One region of the Actinacidiphila sp. DG2A-62 genome, then DNA from elsewhere that is predicted to be linked to it. Evidence: riboswitches for the same ligand, from Rfam matches in the RefSeq annotation. Region 1 holds a riboswitch; each other region holds the start of a gene.

Region 1 (9,433 bases):
CGCGCCGGTCACCGGGTCCGCGGGGATACGCGTACCCACCGCGTACGCGCCCATGAGCAGGTCCGCGGGCCGCAGGCCGAGGCCCTCCAGGACGCCGGAACGGGCGGTCAGGCGCGTGCCGACGGCCAGGCCGCGGACCGGGACCGTACGGCCCGACGCCAGGACTACGCCGTCGAGCCGTCCGTCCGCCACCGCCAGCCGGGTGACCTCGCCGTCGACCACCGCGACGCCGCGCGCGGCCAGCTTCTCCCAGCCGTCCTCGTCCGGCTCCACCCCGCTGGTGTGCAGGAACAGCGTGACGTCGGCGCTCCACTGCCGCCACAGCAGCGCCTGGTGCACGGCGAGCGCGGCGTCGCCGACCGCGAGCACGCCGATCGGCTGGTCGCGGACCTCCCAGCCGTGGCAGTACGGGCAGTGCAGCACGTCGCGGCCCCAGCACTCGGCGAGGCCGGGCACGTCCGGCAGCTCGTCGGTCAGGCCGGTGGTGACCAGCAGGCGGGCGGCGTGCAGCGCGGAGCCGTCGTCCAGCTCGACGCGGAACCGCTCCCCGTCGCGCACCGCCGTCACCGCGCGGCCCTCGCGCACCTCGCCGCCGTAGCCGGCCAGCTCGGCGCGGCCCGCGGCCAGCAGCTCGCGCGGCGGCGTGCCCTCGCGGCCCAGATACATGTGCACGCCGTCCGCGGGCGCGTTGCGCGGCTCGCCCGCGTCGACCACGAGCACGCGGCGCCGCGCCCGGGCCAGGGTGAGCGCGCCGCTCAGCCCGGCGGTCCCGCCGCCGATCACGATCACGTCCCACGGGTCCCCGTCCGCTCCACCGCGCCCGTGCAGGGTTTCGTACATCACGCCGCGACCTCCGCTTCCGCTGTCGTCCTGCGGCTCTTCTCCTGCCTCGCAGCCTCGCCCCGGACTCGCCAGGTTGACAAACTTTGTTGCCGTGACGGCAAATGGAAGGGTGACGTCGAAACGAGCGAAGCGGGTGCACCCGGGGGCGGCGGACCGCACGGGCGGCGCGGCGAGCGGCGCGGGCGCGGCGAGCGGCGCGGCGTCCGGCGGGAACGGCTGGGCCGACGGCGCCGAGAACGCCGGGACCGGGGGAAGCGGCGGGACCGGGAGGAGCGGCGGGAGCGAAACGAGCGGCGGGAGCGGCGACGACCTCGGAATCGCCGGCGTCCTCACCGCCGTGGGACCGCGGCTGCGCGCCCTGCGCGGCGAGAGCCGGATGACCCTCGCCCAGCTCAGCGAGGCCACCGGCATCTCGGTGAGCACGCTCTCCCGGCTGGAGTCCGGCGGTCGCCGCCCCACGCTGGAGCTGCTGCTGCCGCTCGCGCGGGCGTACCACGTGCCGCTGGACGAGCTGGTCGGCGCGCCGCCGACCGGCGACCCGCGGGTGTACGCACGGCCGTTCGTCCGCGGCGGCCAGACCATCGTGCCGCTGACCCGCCACCTCGGCGGCCTCAACGCCTACAAGCAGATCATGCCCGCGCGCCAGGAGTCCGGCCCGCCCAAGCGCCCCGAGCAGCGCACCCACGAGGGCTACGACTGGGTCTACGTGCTCTCCGGCAAGCTCTGGCTGGCGCTCGGCGAACACGACCTGATCCTGACGGCGGGCGAGGCCGCGGAGTTCGACACCCGCACGCCGCACGGCTTCGCCAACGCGGGCGACACGCCCGTGGAGATCCTCAGCCTGTTCGGCTCGCAAGGCGAGCGCGTCCACGTACGGGCGCGCCCGACCCGTCGCTGACAGCCGACCCGCCCGACCCCACGCGGGGGCCCGGCGGCCCCCGCGGGTCGCCGGGCCGCCGGGCCGCCGGCACGTTGGGCCCGTACGCAGGTTTCACGGGTGCGCCGCGTACGGGGGTCGGGTCACGGAGCCGGCGTTCGGGAACGCGGAGCCCGGGCGGACGGTCGCGGCGCCGGCCGCTCAGACGGCGACGTCGTGGGAGCGCAGCCACGGCAGCGGGTCGACGGGGGCGCCGCCGCCGGGACGTACCTCCAGGTGCAGGTGCGGCGCGGGGACGTTGCCCGTCGCGCCGATCCTGCCGATGGTGTCACCGGTGGTCACGCGGCCCTCGGTGGCGACCATCGTGGACAGGTGGCAGTACCAGAGCTGTGTGCCGTCGTCGAGGGTGAGCACGACGCGGTAGCCGTAGGCGCCCGCCCAGCCGGCGGAGGTGACCGTGCCGCCGTGGACGGCGTGCACCGGGGTGCCGGTGGGGGCGCTGAAGTCCTGGCCGGTGTGCACGTTGGACCACGGGTCGGCCTGGCCGAAGCCGTCGGTGAGGGTCGCGGAGGCGACCGGCTTGATGTACGAGGCGGCGAGCTGCGCGAGGCGCTCGGCCTCGGCGCGCGCGGCGGCCTCCGCCTCGGCCCGCGCCTTCGCCTCGGCGGCTGCCTTCGCCGCGGCGGCCTGCTCGCGCACCTTGGCCGCGGCGGACTCCCGCGCGGCCCGGTCGGCGGCGATCTTGGCGGCGGCGTCGCGCTCCGCCTGGGCCGCGGCCTCGCGCTGGGCGACGGCCTGGCCGATGATCCGGGTGCGCAGCGCCTCGCCGGGGTCGGTGGGCGCGGGCGCCGCGGCCTGCGGGGGCTCCGTGGCGGCGTCCTCGGCGGGGGCGTCGGAGCCGGCGGGCGCGGGCGCGGCGGCGGGCGTGGTCGCGGCGGCGGGAGCGGCCGCGGGCAGCGGTTCCGCGGTACGCGCCTGGTCGGGCGCGGCGGTGAGGTCCTCCGCGGCCGGGGCTGGCGCCTCCGCCGCGGTCGCGGTGTGCGCGGCGGCCGGGCCGGTGTCGGCGGCCGGGCCCTCGGCGTTCTGCGGCTCCGGGGTCTGCTCGGGCGTGATGTCGGGCGTGACGTCGGGCACGGACACGGGCGCGGGCCCGGCGGCCGGCGCGGCCCCGGCCGGGGCCGCCGCGGCGACGCCCGCGGCTCCGACGGCGGCCATCGCGGCTATGCCGAGGACGGCGCCGCCGCGCGAGAGATTGCGCCGCTGCGGTCGCTGCTGCGCCTCGGCGGCGGGAGCGGCTTCCGGCACGGGTTCGGGCTCCGGGGCCAGGGCGGGCAGCGGGGTCGGCGCGAGCGCGGGGAGCGGCTCGGGCAGCTGCCCGGGGGTCGCGGCCGGCAGCGGCGCGGGCTCCGCGGAGGGGGCGGGGGCGGCGTAGGGCGCGGGAGCCTCGGCGTACCCGGCGCGGGGGCCGTACGGGTCCGTGTAAGGGTCGGCGTAGGGCGCGCGGTCGGCGTACGGGCCGGCGGCGTAGGCGTCGGCCGGCCCGCCGGCGTAGGCGCCGTTGACGTCGCCGGTGTCGGTGTACTCGCCGTATTCGCCGTCCCGGGTCCGGGCGTGCGGCGCGGACTCGGTGTACGGACCGGACTCGGTGTACGGGCCGGACTCGGCGTACGGACCGGGTTCGGGGTACGCGACCGGGCCGGCGTACGGCGCGGGTCCGGCGTACGCGACGGCGTCGACGGGCGCGCCGGGCCGGGAGGGGACCTGCGGCACCAGGGACCGGGAGGAGGCGGCGGACTGCGGCTGCGACTGCGGCTGCGGCTGCGGTGCGAACTGCTGCTGCGGGAGCGGGGGTTGGGCCGCCTGCCGGGGCAGCGGCTCGGGCTCCGTGCGCGCCGACGGGACCGAGGGGGTCGAGGGGGCCGACGCCTGCGCGTCGGTCGTCTCCGCCTCGGGACGGGCGGGCGAGGGTGCGTAGGCAGACTGGTTCGACGCCACGGCGGGCGCACTCCTTCCTTCCCTCTCGCCTACCGGGTTAGCTGACGGGTTCGGAGCAGGAAGGTCTCCTACGGACGGCCTCGCGGCCGGCCGATTCACCCCACGTTCTCGGGTCCCCGGTTCCCGCGGACGGGATTCGGCAAGCGCACGGTGCCGCCTCTGACGGCGGTGGTGACGACCGCGCTGCGTTATCGAACGTTAATAGAGCCGGGGGCGTTTTCCAAGCCGAACCCGGGAGTTGGCAACGGGAACCAAACGGTCACACCATCCGTAGAAGGGGTAAAGCGGGCACCTCGCGTGGCCTGCCGGTGATGTGAGCGTGTGTCATACGTGATGCGGAGGGGGTAGGGACGGCTACCGTCGGTGAGCGGGCGGAAACGGTTTCCGCCGGTCGGCGCGCAGGCGTGCGCGGCGGTGCGCGGGACGGCTTCCAGGGGTATGGACCTCTGCCATTTCGCGAACCGCTTGGCAGGTCGCGGGCGTCGGCCCCACGATGGGCGAGCCCCACATTTTTGTCATGCACTCGCCCGCACTCTGCCTCCAGAGGGAGCCCGCCATGGCACGCCGGAACCGACCCCAACTCCCGCCGCAGCCCGCCGGATTCGGCCAGTCACCGGACCCCGCGGAGCCGGCGGACCCGGCCGGCTCCGCCGCGCCCGGCACGTCCTCCCGCCGGGCGCTGCTGCGCGGCGGGCTGGCGCTGGGCGCCGCGGCGACCGCGGGACTGGCCGGCGAGCTGTGGTCCGGGCACGGCACCGCGACCGCGGCGACCGTCGACTACCCGTCCGCCACCTGGGCCCCGGCCAGCACCAGCAACTACACGGCGTCCAACCGGCCGTCGACGTACCCGATCAACCTCGTCGTCATCCACGTCACCCAGGAGACCTTCGCCGACACGATCAGCCTCTTCCAGAACCCCAGCCACGCCGCGGCCGCGCACTACGTGGTGCGTTCGTCCGACGGCGCGATCGACCAGTGCGTCCGCGAGCACGACATCGCCTGGCACGCGGGCAACTGGGACTACAACACGCGCAGCATCGGCATCGAGCACGAGGGCTGGGTCGACGACGCCTCGTGGTTCACCACCGCGATGTACCACGCGTCGGCCGCGCTGACCGCCGAGATCTGCACGAAGTACGGCATCCCCAAGGACCGCGACCACATCATCGGGCACGTCGAGGTCCCGGGCACCGACCACACCGACCCCGGTCCGAACTGGGACTGGGTCCGCTACATGCGCCTGGTCAACGGCACCTGAGCCGCGGACAGGACGACCCCCGCCCCGGGGCCGCCTCGGCAGGGAGGCAGGAGGTGGGCCCGGGGCGGGGGGTCAGGGGGGATGGCATCGTTGTCAGAGGAGCGTACGGGACGCGCTGGGCGGGGGCAGCGGAAAGAGGGCGGTGAGCCGCGGCAGGCGCCGCGCGGCCTCGGGCTCGTCGAGCGCGCTCCACCGGTGGCCGCGGGGGGCAGCGGCGGGCGGCGCGGGGGTGCGCAGCAGCGCCACGGCGGCGTGGAACGCGTCCTCCGGCGCACCGGTCAGCCGCGCGTGGACCGCGGGGGCGAGGTCCGGCAGCGCCGGCCACTGCGGCGCGTCCCCGCCCCAGCCGTCCCGGGGCCGACCGGACAGCCGGCGGATCTCCGGGACGTAGGCGAGGGCGTCGGGGTCGGCGACGGCCGCCTCGAAGACGGGGCGGCCGAGGCCGACCATCCATCGCTGGAAGTAGGCGAAGGTGTCGTCCGAGCACCAGCCGCCGAAGACGCGGTCGGCCGCGCCCCACAAATTCCAGGTGAACGCCTCGGCCATGGCGTTCTCCAGTTCCGCCTGGAACCGCACGAGTTCCTGCGGGGTCTGCGCGGCGAGGGTGTCCCGTACCCACTCGTCGCGCTTCTCCGCAGCCAGGCCCAGGCGGCGGAGTTCGGTCATCAGAGTCCAGAGGGGGTCTGTCTCCATGCGCCGACTATGCCAGGGGCTCATCGCCTCCGACGTCACTTTCCAGCCACCCGGCTGCGCCGCGCTCCCCTCCCCAACGCCCGAGGTTGCGCCGTACTCGCCGTACCCGGCCGCAGATCCGTCGTGGCTCGTCGCGCAGTTCCCCGCGCCCCTGGGTTGCTGACCTCCGGCGCCGTCGGGACGTAGGAAGAAAACCGCAGCGCACCCGGCCGGGGCAACGCGCGGCGTCGAGGCGATCGGGAGGCGGGGCGGGCTCGGCGCGGGCGTCGCGCTAGGTTCGGGGGGTGGCCCGGACAGCGGACAGCGGGGGCGAGACCCGCGACACCCTCGCCGCGATCCTGCGCGCCATGATCACCGACCCCGCCGTCCTCACCGAGGTCGCCACCGCCGCCCGCACCTCCCCCGAAGTCGCCCGCCTCCCCATCGCCGAGAACCTCCGCCACATCCAGGTCCTCCTCGCCTCCGGCCTGGCCGGTTTCGAACGCCCCGACGTTCCCGACACCCCCGGCACGCCCGACGCCCCGGAGGACGACCCCACCGCCACCCGCCTCGGCGCCGACCGCGCCGAACAGGGCGTCCCCCTGACCGCCCTCCTCCACGGCGTCCACGCCGGCCGCATCCGCGCCCTCCAGATCGGCGTCGAACGCGGCCGCGCCGCCGGCGTCCCCGACGCCGTGCTGCTCGACGCGCTCCTGCTGTTCGACCGTCACGCCGGCGCGATGGAGCGCCAGGTGATCGCCGGCTACCACGCGGCCGAGCTAGAACGCGCCCGCACCTCGCGCGACGAGCGCACGCAGGTGCTGCGCCGGCTGCTGCACGCGGAGCCGGGCCCGGCGCCGGGCCCGGAGGAGCTGCGGCGGGCAGGGCTGCGCCCGGAGGCGGCGTACCGGTGCGTGCTGGCGGACGTCGCGGACCCGGTGCGCGCCCGCGCGCTGGAGCGCCGGCTCACCGCGCCGGACGCGGTGTTCGGCCTGGTCGACGGGAGGTTCGCGGGCCTGCTCCCGGAGTCGGCCGGAACCCCGCCGACCCATCCCCGCGCGCCGTGGGCCGGGAGCGGCCCCGCCGGAGGGACGGACAAGCCGGCACGGCCGACACAGCGGTCACAACCGACGCGACCGACAGGACCGACGCAACCGGAACGGCCGACGGAGCCACGGAGCCGGCGGGCTCCACGAACCCCGTGGCCCCGGAAAACCCCACGCACCCCACACGTGCCGCAGACTCTCCGAGCCCCACACGGCTCACGAACGCCGCGCACCCCACGGAATCCACCTCCTCCTCCGCGGACTCCACACACCCCACCGACGCCACCGACGCCACCGACCCCACCGACCCCACCGACCCCACCGACCTGGTGATCATCGGCCCCGCCGTCCCGCTCGCCGCGCTGCCGGACACGCACCGGCTGTGCGCGGACGCGCTGGAGGCGGCCCGGGCCGCGGGGGCGACCGGCCCGCACCTGCTGACGGACCTCGCCGCCGAGACCGCGCTGGCCGCGCGCCCCGACCTCGCCGCGACGCTCGCCGGGGAACTGCTCGGCCGGCTCGATCCCGCGGACGCCTTCCACCGCGAACTGGCCCGTACCGCGCTGACGTTCCTCGACCTCGGCCACCGGCTGGACCTGACCGCGGCGGCGCTGCACCTGCACCCCAACACCGTGCGCTACCGCCTCGCGAAGCTGTCCCGGCTGGCCTCGCCCCCGCCCGCCACGCGCCCGGCGCGCACACCGCGACCGGCCCCGGCACCGGCACCGGCACCCGCGCAGCCGCCGGCAGCCCCCTCGCCGGCCCAGGAGTGGGACGACCCCCGGCTGCTCCCCACCCTGCGCTGGTGGTGGGCCCTGCGCACCTGGCTGGCCACAGCGACGCCGACCGCCCCCGGCGCCCTCACCCCAGACTCGCCGCCGCGTCCTGATAGTCCTGCGTCTGGTCGGGCGTGAGGATGCGGGAGACGCGGACCAGCGACGCGCCGACGTAGAAGTGGTACTCGGCCGCGTCCAGGCCCTGCAGCGACGCCTGGAGGTGCGAGGCGCGGGCCCGCGCCTCGCTCGGGGTGGAGAACGTCTCGATGACGCCGCCGAGGTCGACCGGCGACGGGTCGGTGCCGGACACCGAGCCGGGCGGCACCCGCGAGTCGGTGAAGGCGATCTTCGACCGGTAGCCGTCTCTCTTGCCGAGCAGGTGCTCGGGGTCGGTCGCCGCGGTGTAGACGGTGGTGGTGGACATCGTGGAGATCCGCTGCTCCAGGTACGCGGCGACCTGCTCGGCCGAGCCGAGGCCCACCACCGGCTGCTGCTCCGCCACCGGGGTGCTCGCGTCGGCCGTGCCGGAACCGCCCGAGGAGCACCCGGTGAGCAGGGCGCCGGCGACGAGCAGCGCGACGGTGAAACCTGTGGCAGATGTGACAGACGCGGCAGAGGCGGTACGGATGGGCATGATCCCCCCAGACGGGCATGTGAGGGGCACACGGTAACGCCGCCTCCGCCGGGCCGGGAGCCCTACCCGGCAGTCCGTTGTCATACCTTGGCCGTACGGTGTCCGTCCGATGACTGGCGGATGACGGCGCGGGCCCCGCTCCCGCTCGCGAGCCGCGTACGTCCAGGCGGCGTACATCCGCGCGGCCTCCTTACGCCCACGCATCCGCGTACATCCGCACGGCGGCGTACATCCGGGCGACGCGCCCGCACGGCCCGGTTTCCGGCCCCGCGCGAACGCGGGTGCAACCGCGGGCCGTTCGGACGTCGTCCTGACAACCGCGTCCGGTGGGACCGGAGTTGCGTTCGAGGGACCTCGCCGGGTATCCACAGCGGATACGCCGAATGCGCGCTGGGAAAGGTGACTCCATGTCCTCGCTGTCGGACGCCTGGCACCGCTCCGCGATCGGGCGGCTGACGAAGCAGGCGTCGCACATCGAGCTGATGCACCGCTCGATGGGTTTCGCCGCGCTCGGCTTCGTCACGCTGATGCCGCTGCTGGTGGTGGTCGCGGCGGCGACGCCGTGGGAGCACCGGCCCGGTTTCGCGCAGTGGGTGGTGGACGGCATGGGCCTGGACGCGACCGGCTCGCACGGCGTCCGCAGCCTGTTCGCCGCGCCGAACAACGTGCTCAGCGCCACCAGCGCGTGGAGCCTGGCGTCGCTGGCGTACTTCGGGCTGTCGTTCGTGGCCAGCGTGGAGACCGGCTACCGCAAGATCTGGGACCTGCCGTCCGGGCCGTGGCACCGCGACCTGCGGCGCCTGGTGTGGCTCGCGGTGCTGACCGGGTACCTGTTCTGCGAGTCGCAGAGCGCGGCGGTGCTGGGCAGCGGCCCGGCGCCGGCGGCCGTGCGGCTGGTGCTCACCTTCGTCCTGGGCGTCGTCTTCTTCGCGTGGGGGCAGTGGTTCCTGCTCGGCGGCGGCGTCGACGTGCGCACGGCGCTGCCCGGCGCGGTCTTCACCATGCTGGGCCTGGCCGGCCTGCGGGTCTTCTCGCACTTCTTCTTCGCGCAGCTCCTGGTCAGCAACGCCGGTACGTACGGCCCGGTCGGCACGGTGCTGACGGTGGTGACCTGGCTGGTCGGCGTGGGCTTCGTGGTCTTCGGCGGCGCCCTGCTCGGCCGGCACCTGCGGGACGGCCGGATGCTGCGGCAGGGCGGCGAGATACCGCAGCCGCGGCGGCCGCAGGAGTGGTACGAGATGCCGGAGGAGACCGCGCCGGGCGTGCGCTGGCGCTCGGACGGCGCGGGCGGGGCGATCGACTAGGGCGTGCCAGGCGTCGCGGGGCAGGCAC
Region 2 (9,433 bases), 3.2 Mb from region 1:
GGCCGACCGGATGGGCAGCCTGCTCACCGCGCTGGACCTGGAGAGCCTGGACAACCAGCGGGACGTGGTGAAGAACGAGCGCCGCCAGCGGTACGACAACGTGCCCTACGGCACCGCCTTCGAGCGGCTGACGGCGCTGGCCTACCCCGCGCCGCACCCCTACCACCACACGCCCATCGGCTCGATGGCGGACCTGGACGCGGCGTCGCTTGAGGACGCCCAGGCGTTCTTCCGCACCTATTACGCGCCGAACAACGCGGTGCTCGCGGTGGTCGGCGACATCGACCCGCGGCAGACGCTCGCCTGGGTCGAGAAGTACTTCGGCACCATTCCCGCGCACGACGGCAAGCCCGCGCCGCGCGACGGCTCGCTGCCGCCGGTGATGGGCGCCCAACTGCGCGAGGTGGTCGAGGAGGACGTGCCCTCGCGCGCCCTGATGGCCGCCTACCGGCTGCCGGAGGACGGCACCCGGGAGAGCGACGCGGCCGACCTGGCGCTGACGGTGCTCGGCGGCGGCGAGTCCTCCCGGCTGCACAACCGCCTGGTGCGCCGCGACCGCACCGCGGTGACGGCCGGCTTCGGCCTGCTGCGGCTGGCCGGCGCGCCCTCGCTGGGCTGGCTGGACGTCAAGGCGTCCAGCGGCGTCGAACTGCCGGTCATCGAGGCCGCGGTGGACGAGGAGCTGGCCCGGTTCGCGCAGGAAGGGCCGACGGACGAGGAGATGGAGCGGGCCCAGGCGCAGTTGGAGCGCGAGTGGCTGGACCGGCTGGGCACCGTCGGTGGGCGCGCCGACGAACTGTGCCGGTACGCCGTGCTGTTCGGCGACCCGCAGCTCGCGCTGACCGCGGTGGACCGGGTGCTGTCGGTCACCGCGGCCGAGGTCAAGGCCGTCGCCGCGCAGCGGCTGCGCCCGGACAACCGGGCGGTGCTGGTCTACGAGCCGACCGGCGGCGCGGACAGCGCCGACGCGCAGGACGCGCAGGACGCGCAGGCCGAGCAGGGCGCGGACGAGGACAACGAGGCCGCCGCCGCGGCCCCCGCCGCCACCGAGCGGGCCGCCACCGTCGAGGACACCGTCGAGGAAGAGGGCCGGGCGTGAGCGAGACCGCCGCCGTCATGACGTTCCATCCGCAGCCGCAGGCCGGCGAGCCCAAGCCGTGGGCGTTCCCGGCCCCCGAGCGCAGCACCCTCGGCAACGGCCTGGCGCTGCTCACCTGCCACCGCCCCGGCCAGCAGGTGATCGCCGTCGAGGTGCTGCTGGACGCACCGCTGGACGCCGAGCCCGAGGGGCTGGACGGCGTCGGCACCATCATGGCCAGGGCGCTGTCGGAGGGCACCGACGAGCACACCGCCGAGGAGTTCGCGGCCGAGCTGGAGCGCTGCGGCGCGACGCTGGACGCGCACGCCGACCACCCCGGGGTCCGGGTCAGCCTCGAAGTGCCGGTCCGCCGGTTGGACAAGGCGCTCGGCCTGCTCGCCGAGGCGCTGCGGGCGCCCGCCTTCCCCGAGGACGAGGTCAAGCGGCTGGTCGCCAACCGGCTCGACGAGATCCCGCACGAGCTGGCCAACCCGTCGCGGCGCGCCGCGATGGCGCTGTCCAAGGAGCTGTTCCCGGCCGAGCTGCGCTGCTCCCGCCCCCGCCAGGGCACCGAGCAGACCGTGCGCAATATCGACGCGGCCGCGGTGCGCGCCTTCTACGCCGCGCACGTCCGGCCGGCCACCGCCACCGCGGTGGTCGTGGGCGACCTGGCCGGGATCGACCTGCCCGCGCTGCTCGACGGCACGCTGGGCCGCTGGACCGGCACGCCCGGCACGCCGCGGCCGCGGCCGGCGATCACCGCGGACGACACCTCCCGCGTGGTGATCGTGGACCGCCCGGGCTCGGTCCAGACCCAGGTGCTCGTCGGCCGCACCGGCGGCGACAAGCACGACCCGGTGTGGGCGGCGCAGGTCCTCGGCACCTACTGCCTGGGCGGCACCCTCACCTCCCGGCTCGACCGGGTGCTGCGCGAGGAGAAGGGCTACACCTACGGCGTGCGGGCCTTCGCCCAGGTGCTGCTGTCCAACGCGGACGGCACCGGCGCCGCGCTGCTCGGCATCAGCGGCTCGGTGGCCACCGAGGTCACCGGCCCGGCGCTGGCGGACGCCTGGCAGGTGATCCGCACGCTCGCCGCCGAAGGACTGACCGACGACGAGCGGGACGTCGCGGTGCAGAATCTGGTGGGCGTCGCGCCGCTGCGCTACGAGACGGCGGCAGCGGTCGCCGGCACCCTGCTGGACCAGGTCGAGCAGCAACTGCCCGACGACTTCCAGGCCGGGATGTACGCGCGGCTGGCCGCCACCGGAACCGTCGAGGCGACCGCGGCGGTGGTCAACGCCTTCCCGCTGGACCGTCTCGTGGTGGTGCTGGTCGGCGACGCGTCGAAGATCGCCGATCCGGTGCGGGAGCTGGGCATCGGCCCGGTCGCCGTCATCAGCTGACCGGCGCGCGCCGCGCCGCTCGGACCGCTCGGACCGCTCGCACCGCGGCGCTTGCACCGCCCTCGCGGTGACGCGTCCCCCGGACCCCGGTCGCCCGCACGGCGGCCGGGGTTCGGCGCGTCCACGGGCGCCCGGGGGCGTCCGAGAGTGTCCGAGGGGCGTCCGAGCGCCGGTTCCCCGCAGGCGTCGACTTGATGCCCAATATGCCGTTTTGGCCAGTTGTATGAGCCTGCGGAGGCGTGTGTGGCGTGCGCTACATATCGGCCGATCTGTTTGGTGCGGGGCCGAACGCCCGGTTAGCGTCAACGCTCGTTGTCCTCGGGACAGCGGCGTCCGGTCCTCCGGGCGCACACCCGTACATCGCCGAGTCCCCGTCCAGGGGAGCCGGGGACCCACTTTCCCCGGGGTGAATCGGGAGGAGGTCCGCCACCGCGGCGGCCGCCCCCGTAGGAGACCTTCCTGCTCCGAACCCGTCAGCTAACCCGGTAGGCGAGAAGGAAGGAAAGGAGTGACGCCTCCTCATGGCGTTCCCCGTTCGTCCCGCCCTGCGCGGGAAGCACCGCAGGCCGCGCCGTGGCCGCACCACCGCCACCCTGGCCGGCGTCGCCGTCCTGACCGCCGCGGGCGCGTTCGGCGCCACCGCGATGGCCTCGCCGGGCGAGGCCGAGCCGGCCACCGCCCAGAGCACCGTCTTCACCCAGGCCGCCGACGTCCCCGGCTCGCTCGCCCAGACGCTGGCCGCGCAGGCCGACGCCCAGCACAAGGCCGCCGCCGAGAAGGCCGCGGCGAAGGCCAAGGCGGAGAAGGCCCGCAAGGCCGCCGCGGCGCGCAAGGCCGCGGCCGAGCGCAAGGCCGCCGCAGCGGCGAGGGCCAAGGCCGCCGCCGCGGCGAAGGCGCAGGCCGCCGCCCGGGCCAAGGCCGCCGCGGCGAAGGCCGCGGCCGCCCGCAGCACGCAGGCCACCGCCAGCCGTTCCACCGCCCGCACCTCGCTGAGCGCAAGCTCCGGCTACATGAAGCCGGTCGGCGACGCGCCCATCGGCACCGGCTACAAGGCGTCGGGCTCGATGTGGTCCAGCGGCTCGCACACCGGCGTCGACTTCCTGGTCGGCTCCGGCACGCCGGTGCACGCCGTCGCCGCGGGCACCGTGGTCTCGGCCGGCGCCGACGGCGCGTACGGCAACGACGTGATCATCCGGCACGCCGACGGCAAGTACACGCTCTACGGCCACCTCACCGAGCCGCTGGTCTCGGCCGGGCAGACGGTCACCGAGGGCCAGGAGATCGGCATCTCCGGCGCCACCGGCAACGTCACGGGACCGCACCTGCACTTCGAGGTGCGCACCACCCCCGACTACGGCTCGGACATCGACCCGGTCGCCTACATGGCGTCCAAGGGCGTCACCATCTGACCCCGTCCGTCGCGTCCCACCCCGTTCCCCGAGAGCGGCCCGTCCCCCGAGAAGGCCCCGGCACCCCGCCGGGGCCTTCTCGCAATGCGGGGATACTTTTCTTTTCCCCGACGTGCTGGAATGGAGTCCGGCACAATGCCGGAAGGAAAACCGGGCGGATAAGGGGAGCAAGGGGTCTCGGTGATGGGCGATCGGCGGAATCGGGTGGGACGGATCGACCGGGTCGACCGGATCGTTCGGATCGACCGCGTCGGCCGGAATGACCGGCCGGATCTGCGGAACCGGTGGATTCACCGGTGAACGGGACGGACGGCGCGGGACGCCGCATCTCCGCCCAGGTGGTGTGCACCGCGATCCGCGACGACATCGTGGCGGGGTTCTTCCCGCCGGGCGGCCGGCTGACCGAGGAGCAGCTGGCGCAGCGCTACGGCGTCTCGCGGGTGCCGGTGCGCGAGGCGCTGCGCACCCTGGAGTCCGAGGGGTTCGTCCGCACCCGCAGGCACGCCGGCGCCTCGGTCGCCGAGCCCAGCGAGCAGGAGGCGGACGACCTGCTGGAACTGCGCGCGCTGCTGGAGCCGCTGGGCGCCGCGCGGGCCGCGCAGCGGCGCACCGAGGCCCATCTGAAGGTGCTGCGCGGGCTGGTCAGGCTCGGCCAGGAGCGCGCGCCGCAGGGGGAGTCCGCCGACCTGGCCTCGCTGAGCGGCTGGTTCCACGAGACGCTCGCGCAGGCCAGCGGCAGTCCGACGCTCGCCGCGTCGCTGATCCAGCTGCGGCACAAGATCGCCTGGGTGTTCCAGGACGCGTCCCCGTCGCACCCCGCGCAGTCCTGGGAGGAGCACGCGGCGATCGTGGACGCGGTGGCGCGCGGCGACGCCGAGCGGGCCCGCCGGCTCGCGGCCGCCCATGCCGAACGCACCTCCGCGGTGAGCACCCCGAAACATCCCGTACACGCGGTGCGCCGCCGCGCTTAACAAACGCGCCGTATACAGGAGTACGGATATCGGGGCGCGCTATGCGGACTGATATCCGTGGCGCGGATTTCAGCGACGGCGCGGATAGCGCCGGAATTCCGTGTGCGGATATCCTCGCGGAGGAACGCCTCGCCGACGCGTACGCCTGCGCGCGAATACCCGTGCCCGAGAACAGGCGTGCGCGCATACCGGTGCTCGCGCATATCCGTGCGTGCGAGACACTTCGCCCGAACACTTCGCCCGAACACCTCGTGCGCATCCGCGTGCGCGCATACGCCCGCGTGCGGAGATCCGCGGCGGACGGACCGCGCTCACACGGTCTCGGGAAGCTCCTCCAGCCCCTCGGCGACCAGCTTCGCCAGGCGGTCCAGCGCGGCGTCCGCGCCCTCGGCGTCCGAGGCGAGCACGACCTCCTCGCCGCCCCTGGCGCCCAGGCTCAGCACGGCCAGCATCGAGGCGGCGTTGACCGGGCCGCCGTCGGCCTTGGCGATCGTGACGGGCACCCCGGCGGCGGTCGCCGCCCGGACGAAGATGGAGGCGGGGCGGGCGTGCAGGCCCTCCGCCCAGCCGACGGTGACGCGGCGCTCAGCCATGGTGTTGCCCTTCGGGTCGGTGACGACGTGCTTCAGAGTGCCTCTCCGCGGGCCTCCCGCGCGAGTACGCCGCGCGAGCCCCGCCCCTGACTACGCTGGGGCCATGGACGACCAGGCCCAGCACCCGTACCCCGTGCACTGGGAGGCGGACGTCGTGCTGCGCGACGGCGGGACCGCCCACATCCGGCCGATCGGCCCGGACGACGCGACGCGGCTGGTCGACTTCTACGAGAAGGTCTCCGACGAGTCCAAGTACTACCGCTTCTTCGCCCCCTACCCCCGGCTGTCCGACCGCGACGTGCGGCGCTTCACGCACCACGACTACGACGACCGGGTGGGCCTGGCCGCCACCGTGGGCGGCGAGTTCATCGCCACCGTGCGCTACGACAGGACCGACGAGCAGGGCCTGGCCACCGGGAGCGCCGGCACCCGCGCCGAGGTCGCCTTCCTGGTGCAGGACGCCCACCAGGGCCGCGGCGTGGCCTCCGCGCTGCTGGAGCACATCGCCGCCGCCGCCCGGGAGCGCGGCATCCTGCACTTCACCGCCGAGGTGCTGCCGGCCAACCGGAAGATGGTGAAGGTCTTCACCGACGCCGGCTTCACCCAGGAGCGCAGCTTCGCCGACGGCGTGGTCCACCTCGACCTCGACCTGGAGCCCACCGAGCACTCGGTGCAGGTGATGCGGGCCCGCGAGCACCGCGCCGAGGCCCGCTCGGTGCAGCGCCTGCTGCGCCCCGCGTCGGTCGCCGTGGTCGGCGCGGGTCGCCGCGCGGGCGGCGTCGGGCGCACCCTGCTGCGCAACATCGCGGCCGGCGGCTACACCGGCCGCCTGTACGCGGTCAGCCGCTCCTTCCCCGCCGAGGGCGCCGAGGTCGACGGCGTGCCCGGCCATCGCTCGGTCGCCGCGATCGGCGAGGACGTCGACCTCGCGGTGCTCGCGGTGCCGGCCGAGCGCGTCCCCGAGGCCGTCGACGACTGCGGCGAGGCGGGGGTGCGCGGCCTGCTGGTCGTCGCCGCCGGCTACTCCGAGTCCGGCCCCGAGGGCCGCGAGCGCCAGCGCGACCTGGTGCGCAGGGCCCGCAGCCACGGCATGCGCGTCATCGGTCCCAACGCCTTCGGCCTGGTCAACACCGCCGCCGACACCGCGCTCAACGCCTCGCTGTCGCCCGAGATGCCGCTGCGCGGACGGCTCGGGCTGTTCACCCAGTCCGGCTCCATCGGCATCGCCCTGCTGTCCGGTCTGCACCGGCGCGGCGCCGGCCCCTCCACCTTCGTCTCCGCCGGCAACCGCGCCGACGTCTCGGGCAACGACCTGCTGCAGTTCTGGCAGGACGACCCGGAGACCGACGCGGTGCTGATGTACCTGGAGTCTTTCGGCAACCCGCGCAAGTTCACCCGCCTCGCCCGCCGCACCGCCGCCGTCAAGCCGGTGGTCGTGGTCAAGGGCGCGCTGCACTCCGGAGCGGTCCCGGCCGGCCACGCCGCGCCCGCCACCCGCATCCCCGACGCCACCCTCTCCGCGCTGTTCCGCCAGGCCGGCGTGCTGCGCGTGGACACCGTCACCGAACTGCTGGACGCCGGGCTCTTCCTCGCGCTCCAGCCGCTGCCGCGCGGGAACCGCCTGACCGTCCTCGGCAACTCCGAGTCGCTCGGCCTGCTCACCTACGACGCCGCGCTCACCGCGGGACTGCGCCCGGCCGCGCCGCTCGACCTGACCACCGCGGCCGGCCCGAGGACTTCGCCGCCGCGCTGCGCCGGGCGCTGGCCGACCCGGCCGGCGACGCCGTCGTGGTCACCGCGATCCCCCGGGTCGGCGCGCAGGACGCGCCGGCCGGCGACGACCCCGCGCTCGCCGCCGCGCTGCGCCGCGCCGCGGCCGGCGCGGACAAGCCGGTGGTGGTCGTGCACTCGGCGCTGGACGCGATGGCCGACCGGCTGGTCGCCCGCGAGGGCGACGGCGCCCGCGTCCCCGCCTACCGGGCCGCCGACCGCGCGGTGCGCTCGCTGACCGAGGCAGCCGCGTACGCCGCCTGGCGCGCCGGGCAGGCCGAGCCCGGCCGCATCCCGCAGTACGACGACATCCAGGAGGCCGCGGCCGCCGACGACGTGCGGCGGCTGCTGCCGGCCGGCGCGCCGCCCGGCGCCGCGGTGACGCTCGCCGACGCCGACGCGGCCGGCCTGCTCGCCCGCTACGGCATCGCGGTGCGGCCCGCACTGCCCGCGCCCGACGCGCACGCCGCGGTCGAGGCGGCGGCCCGCCTCGGCTACCCCGTGGCGCTCAAGACCACCGCGCCGCACCTGCGCCACCGCGCCGACCTCGGCGGGGTGCGCCTGGACCTGGCCGACGAGGAGGACCTGCGCCGCGGCTACGCCGAGTTGACCGCACGGCTCGGCCGGCCCGCCGAACTCCTCCCGGTGGTCCAGTCGATGGCGCCGCGCGGCGTCGACACGGTGGTGCGGGCCGGGGTCGACCCCGCGGCCGGCGCGGTGCTGTCCTTCGGGCTGGCCGGCGCGCCCTCGGAACTGCTGGGCGACGTGGCGCACCGGCTGATCCCGGTCACCGACAAGGACGCCGCGGAGCTGGTCCGCTCGATCCGGGCCGCGCCGCTGCTGTTCGGCTGGCGCGGCGCCGAGCCGGTGGACACCGCCGCGCTCGAGGACCTGCTGCTGCGGGTCTCGCTGCTCGCCGACGACCTGCCGGAGGTGGTCGGCGTCGACCTGGAGCCGGTGGTGGTCGGGGCCCGCGGGGTCGCCGTGCTCGGCGCCGAGGTCCGGCTGGCCCGGCCGCCCGCCCGCACCGACCTGGGACCGCGCGCCCTCGCGTCGTACTGAACCGGCGTCGCACCAGGCGGCACACCGGGCGGGCGTCGCACGGGACCCCCGCCGCACGGGACCCGCGCCCCACGGAACCCGCGCCCCACGGGACCCCCGCCGCACGGGACCCGCGCCCTGGGAGGACCGCGTCGTGCGGAACCCGCGCCGCGGAGGACCGCGCGACCCGGGGCCGCACCGGCGTCCGGAGGTCCGCCATCGTCACAGCGCGGCTTTAGGATGGACGCCATGGCGAAGACCGGTACGACGACGCAGGGGCTGCGCACGGCCATCGAGCGCAGCGGCTACTACCCGGGCCTGGTGGCCGAGGCCGTCGAGGCCGCGGTCGGCCGCGAGCCCGTCTCGTCCTACCTGGTCCACCAGGAGACGACCTTCGACGCCAACGAGGTGCGCCGGCACGTGACCGTGCTGGTGCTCACCGACAGCCGGTTCATCGTCAGCCACACTGACGAGCAGGCCGCCGACGACACCTCGCCCAGCCCGTACGCCACCACCTCGACCGAGTCGGTGAAGATCGGCCGGATCTCCTCGGTGGTGGTCAGCCGGGTGGTCGCCAACCCCGAGTCCTACACGCCGGGCACGCCGCCGCGCGAGGTGGTGCTGACCATCGGCTGGGGCGCGGTCTCCCGGATCGATTTGGAGCCGGCCGCGTGCGGCGACCCCAACTGCGAGGCCGACCACGGCTACACCGGCTCCTCCACCGCCGACGACCTGTCGCTGCGGGTCAGCGAGGCGGGCGACGGCCCCGACGCGGTGCGCGACACGCTCGCCTTCGCCCAGGCGCTGTCCGAGGCCACCGCGGCCACCGCCTGACGGCCGCGCCGACTCCCGATGGCCCACCAGCCCCTCCACGACCGCGACCCCGGCCCCGACCCCGCACCGCTGGACCTGTCCGCCGCGCCCGCTCCCGCCTACGGCAGCGCGGCGCTGTGCGACGTGATCCCCGCCGCCGTCGCCGGGTTCGACATCCCCGGCATGCCCCGGACCGGCCTGCGGCTGCGGCCCGCCGACCGGGTGTGCGTCTTCCTCGTCGACGGCCTGGGCTGGGAGCTGATCCTGCGCCACCCCGACGAGGCGCCGTACCTCACCTCGCTGCTGGCGACCTCGCTCGGCGGCACCGGCCGGCCGCTCACCGCGGGCTTCCCCG
Region 3 (9,433 bases), 1.8 Mb from region 1:
CCCCCCGAGCCGGCATGTCGCCACCGGCCGAAGGGGCACATCGGTCCGCGTCCAGCGCCGACGGCGCGCCGCCCCCGGCGCGCAGGGGCAGCGCACTCGGAGGGGCAGCGCCCTCGGAGGGGGAGCGCCCTCGGAGGGGGAGCGTCAGGTCTGGGCCGGGTGGGGGATGTGCTCGCGGACCCAGGCGACGACATCGGCCGTGGAGGTGCCGGGAGTGAAGATCGCGGCGACGCCCAGCTCCTTGAGCGGGGGGATGTCCGCCTCGGGGATGATGCCGCCGCCGAAGACCTTGATGTCCTCCGCGTCGCGCTCCTTGAGCAGCTCCATGACCTTCGCGAAGAGCGTCATGTGCGCGCCGGAGAGGATGGACAGGCCGATGGCGTCGGCGTCCTCCTGGATCGCCGTGTCCACCACCTGCTCGGGCGTCTGGTGCAGGCCGGTGTAGATGACCTCCATGCCCGCGTCGCGCAGCGCCCTCGCGATGACCTTCGCCCCGCGATCATGGCCGTCGAGACCCGGCTTGGCGACCACCACGCGGATCGGACCGGACACTCCCATCACTGCCTCCATGACTGCGGCCGGCGGCTCGCGGCGGCCCACGGCTTACGGCTCACGGCTTATGGCTCACGGTTTACGGTTCACGACACCACCGGCGACGGCGCGCCGTGTGAACGAACGTTATCGCCGTTAGCTGCGGCCGGACAGTTTTACCGAACCCATGGAGGGGGAAATCACAAAGAGAACAGCCCCGACAGGGGCGCCGCTCGGGTCCGCCGCGGACCCCCTGGCGAGGGACACGCCGAGGGGCTCGCGCACGGGCCCGGTCGCTTCCCCGGCAGCCGCAGACACCGCGGGTTGACCAGGGAGCACGGAGCCGCCGCCAGGCGCCGCGGCGTCGGGCCCGCAGCCGCAGGGCGCGCGCCCGCGGCGTCCGCGGGCGCCGGCGCAGGAGGTGGGCCATGGCCGATCGGCCGCAGGATTCACCCGGGTCACCCGCGCCAAGCGCGTCGGGCGCGGCAGGTGCGTCGCCCGCACCCCCCGCACGCGGCGCGCCCCGCACCCCGCCCGCCGCCCGGCGCACCGCCGAGCCCCCACCCGCCCGGCGCACCGCCGAGCCCCCGCCCGCGCCGCCCACCGGAATCGGCGCCCGACTGGCCGCCCTGCGCCACAGCGCCGACCTCGCCCGGGCCACCGCCGTCGACCTGGCCGTCCTCGGCGCCCACCTGCTGCTCTACCCGACCGGCGTGCTCCCCGAGCACCCGCACCCCGCCCAGGCCGCGCTCCCCGGACCGCCGCGGGCCCGCGACGCCCACGGCGCCCGTGACGCCGCCGACGCCGCCGAGACCACCGACGCGCACAGCGCCGCGCCCCGCGCACCCCGCACCCACCCCCCGCACCCGCCCGTCCTCCTCCTGCACGGCTTCGTGGACAACCGCTCCGCCTTCGCCCTGCTGCGCCGTTCCCTGCACCGCAACGGCTGGACGGATGTGCGAGCGGTCAACTACTCACCGTTCACCCCGGACCTGCGGACCGCGGCCGAGCAGCTGCGGGCGCATGTCGAGGAGACCTGCGCGCTGTCGGGCCGGCGCCGGGTGGACATCGTGGCGCACAGCCTCGGCGGCCTGATCGCCCGCTATTACGTCCAGCGCATGGGCGGCGACGCCCGGGTGCGGACGCTGGTCACGCTGGGCACGCCGCATGCGGGGACGCGCGCGGTGCCGGCCTTCGTGCCGCACCCGCTGGCCCGCCAGATGCGGCCGGGCTCCGCTGTACTGGCCGAGCTGGCGGAGCCGGCCCGGGGTGCGGGACCCGCTTCGTGGCGTTCTGGAGCGACCTGGACCAGCTGATGATCCCGGTGGGTTCGGCGCGCCTCGAACACCCGGACCTTTCCGCGCGGAACGTCAAGGTGACGGGAATCGGCCATCTGACCCTCCCGGTGCACGGCCCGGTGGCCGCGGAGATCCGGCGGGCACTGGGCTCCGGGACCCCGCACGGGCCCTCCCGCGGCACGGCCGCCGACGCCGCATAACGGACACATAACGGTCGAATATCGACCGAACACCGGGCAAGGCGGACGCCAGGTCCCGGCGAAAGGTTGTCCCCGCCGGACACGGAGGGCTACAGTCGCCGCTGATTCTCCTGCTGCCTAGGCGAAAGAGAAGCTGGCGGTGAATGAACGTCACGCGTCGGGGTTCTCCCCCGACTACGACGCCTACGGGTACGACCCTTATTCCACCGGGGCGTACCAGACCGTCGGCACCGCCTTCGCCGACGACGCCGACGCGGCGACCGGCACGTACACCGCGTACATCCCGCAGCAGCACCAACCGCAGGACTATGGCCAGGGTTACGCGTACACCGACCCGTACGGCTACGCCCAGCAGCCGCCGCGGCAGTATCCGGAGCAGCAGGCCCACGACCCCTCGGCGACGCAGAGGTGGGACACCGGCGGCTACCCGGCGTACGACCCCTACGCGTACGGCCCGACCGCCGCGCCCACCGCGGTCGGCACCGGCACGTACTACGACACGGGTACGTACCACGACCTGACCGCGGGCTTCGAGCAGACCGGCGTGCAGCAGGCCCACCAACCGCTGCCCGACTGGGATTCCGGCTCCTACCCGGCGTACGGCTACGCCACCGGGTACGCGACCGGCTACGGCTACGACGCCGGCGGCGACACGGGCGGGTACGAGCAGGTGCCCGACCTCCAGGTCCCCGACGTCCCGGACGCTCTGGACAGCACCGGCACCCTGGACGCCCTCGACGCCCTCGAAGGTCTCCACGACCTCGACGACCCGCACGGCGCCGCGATCCTGAACGACCTCGCGGACGACCGCGACGACGTGCCCGTCCGGCACGACTACGCGAGCGACGGCTTCGCCCCCGGCGAGCCCACCGCGCGCAGCCGCCGCCGCAAGCCGGCCAAGCGCTCGGCGCTGCTGACCGTCGCCGTGCCGTCGGTCGCGGTGATGGGCGTCGCGGCGGTCGGCGCGGCCGCGGTGACCGGGGTCGGCATGGCGCAGGACAGCTCCTCCACGACCCAGGCGGACGGCGCCGCGACGCCCGGCGCCACGACCGCGACGACCACCCAGCTGGACCGGCAGCTCGCCGGGGTCAGCCGGGACGCCGGGGACTTCGCCACCCGCGCCAGCCGCTCGCAGGAGCGGCTGGACCTCAAGGAGCGGCAGGCGGCGGCGAAGAAGGCGGCTGCGGCGGCCGCGGCCCGCAAGGAGGCGCTGCGGCCGAAGTTCGTGCTGCCGGTCACGCAGAAGGGCCTGAGCGCGTACTTCGGCCAGGCCGGTGTCAACTGGATGGCGCTGCACACCGGCATCGACTTCCCGGTGCAGGTCGGCACCCCGGTGATGGCGGTGACCGACGGCACGGTCCGCACCCAGTGGAACTCCTCCTACGGCAACATGGCGATCGTCACCGCGCCGGACGGCACCGAGACGTGGTACTGCCATCTGAGCAGCACCAAGATCCGCTCGGGCAAGGTGAAGGCGGGCACGGTCATCGCGTACTCCGGCAACACCGGCAACACCACCGGCCCGCACCTGCACCTGGAGGTCCGCCCGGACGGCGGCGCCCCCATCGACCCGCTGCCCTGGCTGCTCAAGCACGGTCTCGACCCGCGCTGACCTCACCCCGGGCCTCACTCCGGCCTCACGCCGGGCCTCTCACGCGGGCCCCGTACCGAACCCCCCTCGCGGGTCTCACCGGCTCCCCCGCCGGCTCCCCTCCCCCGCCCGCCCGGCCGGGGCTTCTCGGCTAGAGCTTCTCCACCGGCGCGTACCGCAGCAGCAGTTGCTTGGGGCGGTCGTCCCCGAAGTCGATCGTCGCCTTCTCGTCGCCCGGCCGTCCGGTGACCGCCACGACCGTGCCGAGACCGAACTGGTCGTGGGTGACGCGGTCGCCGACCGCGAGCGAGATCACCGGGCGGTCGCCCGCGCCGCGCCGGGTCGCGAAACCGCCCGTGGCGCCGCCGCCCCTGGACCGCGCGGCGAGCGTGGACGACAGTGAGGCCGCCGCCTTCGACACCGCGCCGCCCGAACCCGCGCCGCCGGCACCGCCGGAGCCCCCGGGGCCGCCGCCGAACGCCGCTCCCGTCCGCTTCCACTCTATGAGCGACGCGGGGATCTCCTCCAGGAACCGCGACGGAGGGTTGTACGAGGGCTGGCCCCACGCGCTGCGCATCACCGAGCGGGTGACGTAGAGGCGCATCCGGGCGCGCGTGATGCCGACGTAGGCCAGCCGGCGCTCCTCCTCCAACTCCTTGACCTGGCCGAGCGCGCGCATGTGCGGGAAGACGCCGTCCTCCAGGCCGGTGAGGAACACCACAGGGAATTCCAGGCCCTTGGCGGTGTGCAGCGTCATCAGCGTGATCACGCCGCCGGATTCGGCGTCGTCGTCGGGGATCTGGTCGGAGTCGGCGACCAGCGCGACGCGTTCCAGGAAGTCGGCCAGTGTGCCGGGTTCGTCCTCGGCCCGCTCCTGCTCGAACTCCAGGGCGACGGCGGCGAGTTCCTGGAGGTTCTCCACCCGCGTCTCGTCCTGCGGGTCGGTGGACGCCTGCAACTCGGCGAGGTAGCCGGTGCGTTCCAGGACCGCCTCCAGGACGACGGCCGGGCCCGCGCCGGACTCCACGACCGTGCGCAGCTCGTCCATCAGGGTGTTGAAGCGCTTGACGGCGTTCGCCGAGCGGGCCGCCATGCCGTACGCCTCGTCGACGCGGCGCAGCGCCTGCGGGAAGGAGATCTTCTCGCGCAGCGCCAGGGCGTCGATCATCGCCTCCGCGCGCTCGCCGATGCCGCGCTTGGGGACGTTGAGGATGCGGCGCAGCGGGACGTTGTCCTCGGGGTTGGCCAGCACCCTCAAGTACGCCAGCACGTCGCGTACTTCGCGCCGTTCGTAGAAGCGGACGCCGCCGACGACCTTGTACGGCAGGCCGACCCGGATGAAGACTTCCTCGAAGACACGGGACTGCGCGTTGGTGCGGTAGAAGACCGCGACGTCGCCGGGGCGGGCGTCGCCGGCGTCGGTGAGCCGGTCGATCTCCTCGGCGATGTACTGCGCCTCGTCGTGCTCGGTGTCGGCGACGTAGCCGGTGATGACCGGGCCGTCGCCGGACTGCGTCCACAGGTTCTTGGCGCGGCGGCCCGCGTTGCGCTCGATGACCGCGTTGGCGGCGGACAGGATGGTCTGGGTGGAGCGGTAGTTCTGCTCCAGCAGGATGGTGCGGGCCTGCGGGTAGTCCTCCTCGAACTGGAGGATGTTGCGGATCGTCGCGCCGCGGAAGGCGTAGATCGACTGGTCGGCGTCGCCGACCACGCACAGCTCCCCCGCCTCCTCCCCGAGCCGACCAGCTCGCGGACCAGCGTGTACTGCGCGTGGTTGGTGTCCTGGTACTCGTCGACCAGGACGTGCCGGAAGCGCCGCCGGTAGTGCTCGGCGACGTCCGGGAACGCCTGGAGCAGGTTGACGGTGGTCATGATGATGTCGTCGAAATCCAGCGCGTTGGCCTCGCGCAGCCGGGCCTGGTAGAGCGCGTACGCCTCGGCGAGCTTCTTGTCGAACGTGGTCTCCGCCTGGCCGGCGAAGGTCTCCTCGTCGATCAGCTCGTTCTTGAGGTTGGAGATCTTGGCGCTGAAGGACTTCGGCGGGAACTGCTTGGGGTCCAGGTCCAGGTCGCGCTGGCAGACCAGGGCCATCAGCCGCTTGGAGTCGGCCGCGTCGTAGATCGAGAAGGACGAGGTGAAGCCGAGCTTCTTGGACTCGCGGCGCAGGATGCGCACGCAGGCGCTGTGGAAGGTGGACACCCACATCGCGTTCGCCCGCGGGCCGACCAGCTGCTCGACACGCTCCTTCATCTCGCCCGCGGCCTTGTTGGTGAAGGTGATGGCGAGGATCGAGCCGGGGTGCACGTGCCGCGCGCCGAGCAGGTGGGCGATGCGGTGGGTGAGCACCCGGGTCTTGCCTGAGCCGGCGCCGGCGACGATGAGCAGCGGGCTGCCGGCGTGCACGACGGCCGCGGCCTGCTGCTCGTTGAGCCCCTCCAGCAGCTGCGCGGGGTCGATCGCGGGGCGCGGGGCGCCGTCGCGATAGTACGCGTCGCGGGCTGGCGGCGGGCCGTCGAAGCGGTCGCCGAACAGGTCGTGCGGGACCTCCTCCGCGGCGTGGCCGGGGCCGCCGTCCGCCTCGTCGTCCGGCGGGGGCACGTCGTCGCCGGAGGACGGGTCGGACGGCCCGTGGGCCGGTCCGTGGGCGGCGTCGAGACCGGCGAGGAAGTGTTCGTCAAAGAGGCTGCTCATCGCCTCCCGAGTCTAGGGCCCGCCGCCGACAGCCGCGGCGGTTCGGGTCGGCCGCGGCTCCGCGGGACCCGGGCCGCGGTAGCCCGGTCGGCACGCAGGGTGACGACACGCCCGCGTCGAAAAAAGATTACGAAAAGGTATCGGGCCTTATCGGACATCGCCCTTCCCAGCAACGGCGGGCCTTGGCTACGGTTCCGCACCAGCCGCTTCGGTCAGCGTCCGAGAGGAGTCCGTCCGCCATGGCGACGCACCGTAAGGCCCGTACCGCTTTGCTGAGCACGCCGGGGCCGCGTGCCGCCGTGGGGATCACCACGGCCGCGCTGGCCACCGTGACGCTGATGACCGAGAGCGCCGGCGCCGCCCCCGCGCCGGGCAAGCCCGCCCAGCCGACCATCGCGCAGACCAAGGCGAAGGTCGACAGCCTCACCCACCAGGCCGAGGTCGCCACCGAGAAGTACAACGGCGCCAAGGAGCAGGTCGACCAGCAGAACGCGAAGGTCAACCGGCTGCTGGAGGCCGCCGCGCGGAAGACGCAGGCGCTGAACGACTCGCGCCGGGTGCTCGGGCAGATCGCCGCCGCGCAGTACCGCAACGGCGGCGACGACTCGACCACCCGCTACATGCTGGCCGGCGACCCGCAGTCGCTGGTCGACGAGCTGCACCTGACCAGCGTGATGAACAAGCGGCAGCGCGCCGCGGTCGAGTCGTACCGGGTGCAGCAGGTCGCCGCGACCCAGCAGCGCATCGAGGCGGCCAAGAGCCTGGCCACGCTGACCACCCAGCAGACCAGGCTGAAGGCCGCCAAGGCGGACGTACAGACCAAGCTCGGCGAGGCGCAGAAGCTGCTCAACAGCCTGACCGCGCAGGAGAAGGCGCGGCTGGCGGCGCTGGCGGCCAAGCAGGAGGCCGAGGCGCGCAAGCGGGCGCAGGAGCTGGCCGCCCAGCAGAAGGCCGCGGCGCAGAAGGCGGCCAAGGCCGCGCAGTCGGCCGGCTCGACGGGCTCGACCGGGTCGGGCAGCGCCGCCAACACCTCGATCGCCCAGCAGGTGATCGCCTTCGCCCGGGACCAGCTCGGCAAGCCGTACGTGTGGGGTGCGACGGGCCCCGACTCCTTCGACTGCTCGGGACTGACCCAGGCCGCGTACAAGGCCGCCGGGATCAACCTGCCGCGCACCACCTGGGACCAGGTGAACGTCGGCCACCGGGTGTCCGTGGACGCTCTGCAGCCGGGCGACCTGATCTTCTTCTACAGCGACATCAGCCACGTCGGGCTCTACATCGGCGACGGCCAGATGATCCACGCGCCGCACACCGGCACCGTGGTCAAGATCGCGCCGATCACGGAAATGCCCATCTACGCCGGGGTTCGCCCGTATTGACCGCGACGCGGGCCGGCCACGGCGGCCACCGACGGTAAGATCACGAAGCGATGTCGGTCACATTGCGATCCAAACTTCCCATGACCCGCACCCGTTGGCTACGGTAACCGGCTAGGTGACACGTCCTCCGCCGGGAATTGCCGGCAGCATGCCACCTCCGCCTAATCCGGCCGCACGGCCGGAGCCGGGGACCCACCAGCATTTGGGGTGAATCGGGCCGGCGCCGCGAGGCGCGGGACCGTAGGGCGACCTTTCGAGCCCGAACCCGTCAGCTAACCCGGTCGGCGGTCCACGGAAGGAGTCGCCTCCTTGGCGTCGCACCGCAAGCCGCGTCCCCGAATACTCGCCTCCGCCGCCCCCCGTGCGGCGGTCGGCGTCACGGCGGCGGCACTGGCCTCGGTCACCCTGATGAGCGAGAGCGCGCACGCCGCGCCCGCCAAGCCCTCGATCAGCGAGGTCAAGAAGCAGATCGACACGCTGAACCAGCAGGCCGAGGTGGCCACCCAGCAGTACGACCAGGCCAAGGAGAAGACCGCGACCGCGCGGACCAAGGCCAACCAACTGCTCGCGCAGGTGGCCCAGAAGACCCAGAAGATGAACGAGACCCGGCGGGTGCTGGGCCAGTTCGCCACCGCCCAGTACCGCGACGGCGGGATCGACCAGACCACGCAGCTGTTCCTGTCCAGCAACCCCGAGCAGTTCCTCGAGCAGTCGCACATGCTCGACCGGCTGTCCAGCACGCAGGAGCAGGCGCTGGAGACCTTCAAGGTCCAGCAGGAGCAGGCGAACATCCAGCGGCAGCAGGCCACCGCGAGCCTCGACGAACTGTCTCGCGCGCAGAGCAAGCTGGCCGCCCAGAAGAAGAACGTGCAGACGAAGCTGGCCGCCGCGCAGAAGCTGCTGAACAGCCTCACCGCGGAGCAGCGGGCGAAGATCGCCGCGATGCACCCGGCGAGCACGTCCTCCTCGTCCTCGTCGTCGGCCGGCGTCAGCTATACCTACAACGGCCCGGCCAGCGGGCGCGCCGCCGCCGCGATCCAGTTCGCGCTGGCGCAGCGCGGCAAGCCGTACGTCTCCGGCGGCACCGGCCCCAACGCGTACGACTGCTCGGGCCTGACCCAGGCCGCGTACAAGGCGGCCGGCGTCGGCATCGGCCGCACCACCTGGGACCAGGTCAAGGACGGCGTCGCGGTCTCGCAGTCCGATCTGCGCCCCGGCGACCTGGTGTTCTTCTACTCCGGCATCTCGCACGTGGGCATCTACCTGGGCAACGGCGAGATCGTGCACGCGCCGCACACCGGCGCGACCGTGGAGATCGCGCCGATGAGCTGGATGCCGTTCGCCGCGGCCCGCCGGGTGGCCTGAGCACGCGGGCCCCCGGGCCGACCCTCGGCCACGCCCTCGCGACGAAGCCCTCACGTCGACGCCCTCACGACGACGCCCTACGTCCAGGCCCTCACGTCCAGGCCCTTATGTCCACAGGACGGCGATGAAGATGTTGACGGCCGTGAGCGCGCCGACCGCCGCGAAGACGCGGGGGTCGACGCGCTCCTCGTCGCGCTTGACGTAGACCAGGCCCAGGATCACGATCAGCACCGCCAGTTTGACGCCGAGCTTGGCGCTGCTGGGGTGGAGGTCGTCGGCGTGCGCGATGGCGATCAGCGCGACGCCGGTGACGAGCATGGTCAGCGCGCCGTAGAGCATCCCGGAGACGAAGCGGACCTGCCCGCCGCTGTTGCCCAT

What was found. A riboswitch is a leader RNA that binds a small molecule or an ion and turns the genes downstream of it on or off. The one in region 1 is predicted to bind cyclic di-AMP.
Region 2: it holds a riboswitch for cyclic di-AMP, as region 1 does, so the genes downstream of both, VSR01_RS30550 (M23 family metallopeptidase) here and VSR01_RS15900 (peptidoglycan DD-metalloendopeptidase family protein) in region 1, are expected to answer to the same signal.
Region 3: it holds a riboswitch for cyclic di-AMP, as region 1 does, so the genes downstream of both, VSR01_RS24625 (C40 family peptidase) here and VSR01_RS15900 (peptidoglycan DD-metalloendopeptidase family protein) in region 1, are expected to answer to the same signal.

Annotation. Positions count from the first base shown of each region.
Region 1 is NZ_JAYMGI010000002.1:3,647,288-3,656,720, forward strand. It holds gene VSR01_RS15890 (NAD(P)/FAD-dependent oxidoreductase) at 1-840, opposite strand, end outside; gene VSR01_RS15895 (helix-turn-helix domain-containing protein) at 1,160-1,741, shown strand; gene VSR01_RS15900 (peptidoglycan DD-metalloendopeptidase family protein) at 1,922-3,715, opposite strand; cyclic di-AMP (ydaO/yuaA leader) riboswitch at 3,727-3,867, opposite strand; gene VSR01_RS15905 (N-acetylmuramoyl-L-alanine amidase) at 4,272-4,973, shown strand; gene VSR01_RS15910 (DUF4240 domain-containing protein) at 5,067-5,666, opposite strand; gene VSR01_RS15915 (hypothetical protein) at 5,951-7,024, shown strand; gene VSR01_RS15920 (helix-turn-helix domain-containing protein) at 7,021-7,605, shown strand; gene VSR01_RS15925 (hypothetical protein) at 7,553-8,101, opposite strand; gene VSR01_RS15930 (YhjD/YihY/BrkB family envelope integrity protein) at 8,509-9,405, shown strand.
Region 2 is NZ_JAYMGI010000002.1:6,813,251-6,822,683, forward strand. It holds gene VSR01_RS30540 (M16 family metallopeptidase) at 1-1,099, shown strand, start outside; gene VSR01_RS30545 (M16 family metallopeptidase) at 1,096-2,481, shown strand; cyclic di-AMP (ydaO/yuaA leader) riboswitch at 2,833-2,987, shown strand; gene VSR01_RS30550 (M23 family metallopeptidase) at 3,003-3,890, shown strand; gene VSR01_RS30555 (GntR family transcriptional regulator) at 4,187-4,861, shown strand; gene VSR01_RS30560 (HPr family phosphocarrier protein) at 5,173-5,454, opposite strand; partial or broken gene VSR01_RS30565 (bifunctional acetate--CoA ligase family protein/GNAT family N-acetyltransferase) at 5,558-8,286, shown strand; gene VSR01_RS30570 (DUF5998 family protein) at 8,515-9,099, shown strand; gene VSR01_RS30575 (alkaline phosphatase family protein) at 9,118-9,433, shown strand, end outside.
Region 3 is NZ_JAYMGI010000002.1:5,468,757-5,478,189, reverse strand. It holds gene VSR01_RS24650 (cobalamin B12-binding domain-containing protein) at 145-558, opposite strand; partial or broken gene VSR01_RS24645 (esterase/lipase family protein) at 960-2,029, shown strand; gene VSR01_RS24640 (M23 family metallopeptidase) at 2,169-3,641, shown strand; partial or broken gene pcrA (DNA helicase PcrA) at 3,772-6,311, opposite strand; gene VSR01_RS24630 (C40 family peptidase) at 6,551-7,690, shown strand; cyclic di-AMP (ydaO/yuaA leader) riboswitch at 7,839-7,992, shown strand; gene VSR01_RS24625 (C40 family peptidase) at 8,000-9,055, shown strand; gene VSR01_RS24620 (hypothetical protein) at 9,161-9,433, opposite strand, start outside.